Regions from separate parts of the Peribacillus sp. NPDC097197 genome, predicted to be linked through region 2. Evidence: riboswitches for the same ligand, from Rfam matches in the RefSeq annotation. Region 2 holds a riboswitch; the other holds the start of a gene.
What was found. A riboswitch is a leader RNA that binds a small molecule or an ion and turns the genes downstream of it on or off. The one in region 2 is predicted to bind S-adenosylmethionine.

Region 1 (2,208 bases), on a different contig from region 2:
TTTTAACGAAAAAGAGAAATTCATCATCGGTGGCTATTCGAGTGAACCAGCCATCACGGAAAGCGGTAATTCATTAACGGTGAGGATCCCGCCAAATTATGAAGGGTATATTGAACCGTTTTCTACGTATGCAATGGAAAACTTCGGAAAGAAAATTGCGGCATTGCCACCATCTTCCCAGTACGGGAAGGACTGGGCGGAAAACCTACTTCCTCATTGGGAAAAACAGGGTGGTGAAGTCGTATATAACGCCTCCATTGATTTTTCTAAAGAAACGGATTTCTTCACGACTGTTACAAATGCCCTAAAAGAAAAGCCTGATGTCCTTTTCATCGGGGGGGCGTCAGAGCCTACGGCCAAGGTTGCAAAACAAGCAAGGGAACTAGGCTTTAAAGGCGGTTTCATTATCATGGACCAGGCGAAACTGGATCAAATGAAACCAATAGCGGGCTCGTACGAAACATTGGAAGGTTCGATCGGTGTTCTTCCGCTAATCGATTCCAAGGAAGAAGCAATACCGGCATTCATTGATAAATATAAAAAAATTTATAAGGAAGATGCTAGTTCTGAAGTGGGGTTGAATTACATTGCTATGTATGCCTTTGTGGAGGCAATGAAAGCGGCGGGAACAGTCGATGATGTGAATGCGATCCGTGACCATATGCAGGATGGGCTGACAAATACGGCACCTGAACAGAAAATTTACAATATACCATCGATTGACGAAAACGGTGGATTCGCAGCAAAAGTCGTTGTAGGAGCGGTCGAAGATGGAAAAGTGGTACCCATCAATGTAGAAGAATAAAGGTGCTTTCACACTAACTACCTTTTCGCCCCGAAAGCTAAAAACTAATGCATTCCATCAGTTTATAAAAATCTTTAATACTTTACCTTGCGAAAACTCTTAAAATGCTGTACTCTTATATTTGCTTTGAAAAAATGAATATTTCTTACTTCTTATCAAGAGAGACTGAGGGACTGGCCCGAAGATGTCTCGGCAGCAGACTTATTTAGAGTGCTGTGCCAAATCCAGCAGGCGATTGACCTGAAAGATAAGAGGAGTGTTTATAGATTAAAAGACCTCTTCTTGTAATAAAACGGAAGAGGTCTTTTTGTACTCATAGGATAGGAATCTGTTCTTGATGGTTTGTTACTATTCTATAATCAAGACCATATTAAAATGAAGGGATGCCGGAAAATTTAGAGAGTCCAAAAAGAGTATCCATTACCATTACCATGCAAAATACTAAAGAGGTGTACATCATGAGTTTAGACAATAAAGGGAATCCATGGGCTTTAACGCCGTTTATCGTTTTTTTGATATTATTTATAGGTTCAGGTGTTATTACAAAAGATTTTTACACATTTCCAGTGATTGTTGCCATAGCCATTGCATCTGCTACGGCACTGGCAATGAATCGAAAGGAATCATTCGATCAGAAAGTAGAAATCTTTTGTAAAGGTGCCGGGGATTCAAACATCATGTTGATGGTTGTCATATTCCTATTGGCTGGGGCTTTTTCGGAAGTGGCAAATGGGATGGGGGCCGTAGCGTCTACGGTGAATCTAGCACTTTCAATTGTTCCGCAAAATCTTTTAATGGTGGGGTTATTTATTATCGCCTGCTTTATCTCATTATCAATGGGGACAAGTATGGGAACGATAGTGGCTTTAGCACCTATTGGAGTAGGAATCAGTGATCAAACGGATATATCTGTTGCCCTTTCCATGGCTGCGGTCATTGGTGGTGCCATGTTCGGTGATAATCTTTCTTTCATTTCGGATACGACTATAGCAGCTGTACGCACACAGGGAACGAAAATGAAAGATAAGTTCAAAGTGAACTTTTTTATTGTGTTACCTGCTGCAATAATCACATGTTTTATCCTTGGTTTTCTGACGATGGGTGAACAAGCTACAATTTCTGGAGAAGCCTACAATTGGGTCAAAATTCTACCTTACCTTTGTGTTCTAGTGGCAGCATTGGCAGGGATCAATGTATTCTTGGTTCTCTCTATCGGCATCGTCTTTGCCGGAATCATCGGTTTAGCGGATGGTAGTTATCATGCAATGGAAGTGATTCAAAAAATGGGGGATGGAATGGCTGGGATGTATGAAATCTCCTTCCTAGCGATTTTGATTGCAGGCATGGTTTCTGTTATCAAACATAACGGCGGAATCGATTACCTACTGAACCTCGTGACGAGA
Region 2 (2,208 bases):
CCTTTGTTTAAGTTTTTATAATACAATTAGTATAACACATTGGATTGAATAGTCTATACTATTTAACTTTTTTTGTGAATGAAAATGGAATAGTCACATTAATCAATTATCTCACTTCGAGTGTAACCTTATGTATAGTGCGGGCATATACTTGCAGTGAGTCATCCTGGATGGATGTTTTTGAATCTGGTTGATTCGGGAGACGATCTGGATGAAGTGAATCTAGGATGTGAAAAACGATTGCTGCCACAAGTCTTTGTGAAGTCCCGTTTTAGGATTAGTGTACCTTTTCATTTATATAGGAAGAAAAGAAGTGAACAACCATTTATGTATCTGAAAAAGGGATGAATATAGGGGTTCGGATGGTATGTTCATTTTGTCTGATTTATCCATTGTAAGTAAATGGTCTTATCTTCTTAGTTTACACTCTTTAAGAATACTATTTATAGTCCGGCTGTGCCAGATAAAAAGTTTTTTTATTTTTCATTGGGGAAAAATGTTCTATTTAGAAAAACATTGACAAATTCAGACTAAATACGATAGTATCTTAAATTGTACGGATTCTCTTATCCCGAGTTGGTGGAGGGACAGGCCCTTTGAAACCCAGCAACCTGCCATATTGAACTTGACTCCAAGGTCAATCGCCGAAAATAAAGCGATGAACCTTCAAGGAATAGTGGTGATGGTGCTAACCTGAGCAAGGTAAAAAACCCTTGAACGATAAGAGTGAAAGGATAGATGATAGAATTTTTAAACCTTTCCTCATTGCCAGGGAAGGTTTTTGTGTTTTTATTCATTAATTCTGTGTCTATGATTGAAACTAATAAGGGAAACGAGTTCCGTAAAAGATCAGGCTCATGCCTACAACATACTAACTTCCAAGGAGGAAATAAGATGTCAAAGAAACGTCTATTTACTTCTGAATCTGTGACAGAAGGCCATCCGGATAAAATTTGTGATCAGATTTCAGATTCCATTTTAGATGCAATCCTAGCTAAGGATGCAAATGCACGCGTTGCGTGTGAAACAAGTGTAACGACAGGTCTTGTACTTGTTGCTGGAGAAATTACAACATCGGCTTACGTGGATATTTCACGCATTGTCCGCGATACGATTGCAGGTATCGGGTACACTCGTGCGAAATATGGTTTCGATGCCGAGACTTGTGCTGTGCTAAGCTCGATCGATGAGCAGTCTGCTGATATTGCAGCGGGTGTTGATAAAGCATTGGAAGCACGTGAAGGTACGATGTCCGATGAGGAAATCGATGCTATCGGTGCAGGGGACCAAGGTCTTATGTTCGGATTCGCGTGCAATGAAACGGAAGAGCTTATGCCACTTCCCATTTCATTGGCTCATAAGCTATCATTCCGTCTTTCTCAAGTTCGTAAAGATGGCACGCTAAGTTATTTACGTCCTGATGGAAAAACGCAGGTAACGGTTGAATATGATGAAAATAACCTACCTGTACGTGTAGACACAATCGTCATCTCCACACAACATGATCCTGAAGTGACACTTGAACAAATTCAAGCCGACTTAAAAGAACATGTGATTAATGCGGTCGTACCGGCTGACTTAATCAATGAAGATACGAAATACTTCATCAACCCGACTGGCCGTTTTGTAATCGGCGGACCTCAAGGGGATGCTGGTCTTACTGGCCGTAAAATCATCGTTGATACGTACGGCGGATACGCTCGTCACGGCGGCGGTGCTTTCTCTGGTAAAGATGCAACAAAAGTGGACCGTTCTGCTGCATATGCCGCTCGTTACGTTGCGAAGAACATCGTAGCTGCTGGCCTGGCTGACAAAGCGGAAGTGCAATTGGCCTACGCAATCGGCGTGGCTAAGCCTGTATCCATCTCAATCGATACATTTGGAACGGGAACAGTAAGTGAAGAGGTGCTAGTGGAATTGGTAGAGGCGAATTTCGACCTACGTCCAGCTGGTATCATCAAGATGCTTGACCTACGTCGCCCAATCTACAAGCAAACAGCTGCATATGGTCACTTCGGCCGTACAGATGTTGATTTGCCTTGGGAGCGTACGGATAAAGCAGAAGCTTTAAAAACACAAGCTAAAGCGTAAATCATATGAGAAAAGGTGCCTTGCTTTAATGCAAGGCACCTTTTTTGATGGGCAAAAATAGGATTAAATATGGCTTCCTAGGGAATAATTCAAGGAATCCTATTTTTAGCTAAGCGT

Region 1: it holds a riboswitch for S-adenosylmethionine, as region 2 does, so the genes downstream of both, ACQKL6_RS13520 (Na+/H+ antiporter NhaC family protein) here and metK (methionine adenosyltransferase) in region 2, are expected to answer to the same signal.

The regions. Positions count from the first base shown of each region.
Region 1 covers NZ_JBNNST010000009.1:89,231-91,438, reverse strand. Annotated here, with positions in the region: gene ACQKL6_RS13525 (ABC transporter substrate-binding protein) at 1-805, shown strand, start outside; SAM riboswitch class I at 955-1,059, shown strand; gene ACQKL6_RS13520 (Na+/H+ antiporter NhaC family protein) at 1,264-2,208, shown strand, end outside.
Region 2 covers NZ_JBNNST010000007.1:44,914-47,121, forward strand. Annotated here, with positions in the region: SAM riboswitch class I at 564-727, shown strand; gene metK (methionine adenosyltransferase) at 895-2,091, shown strand.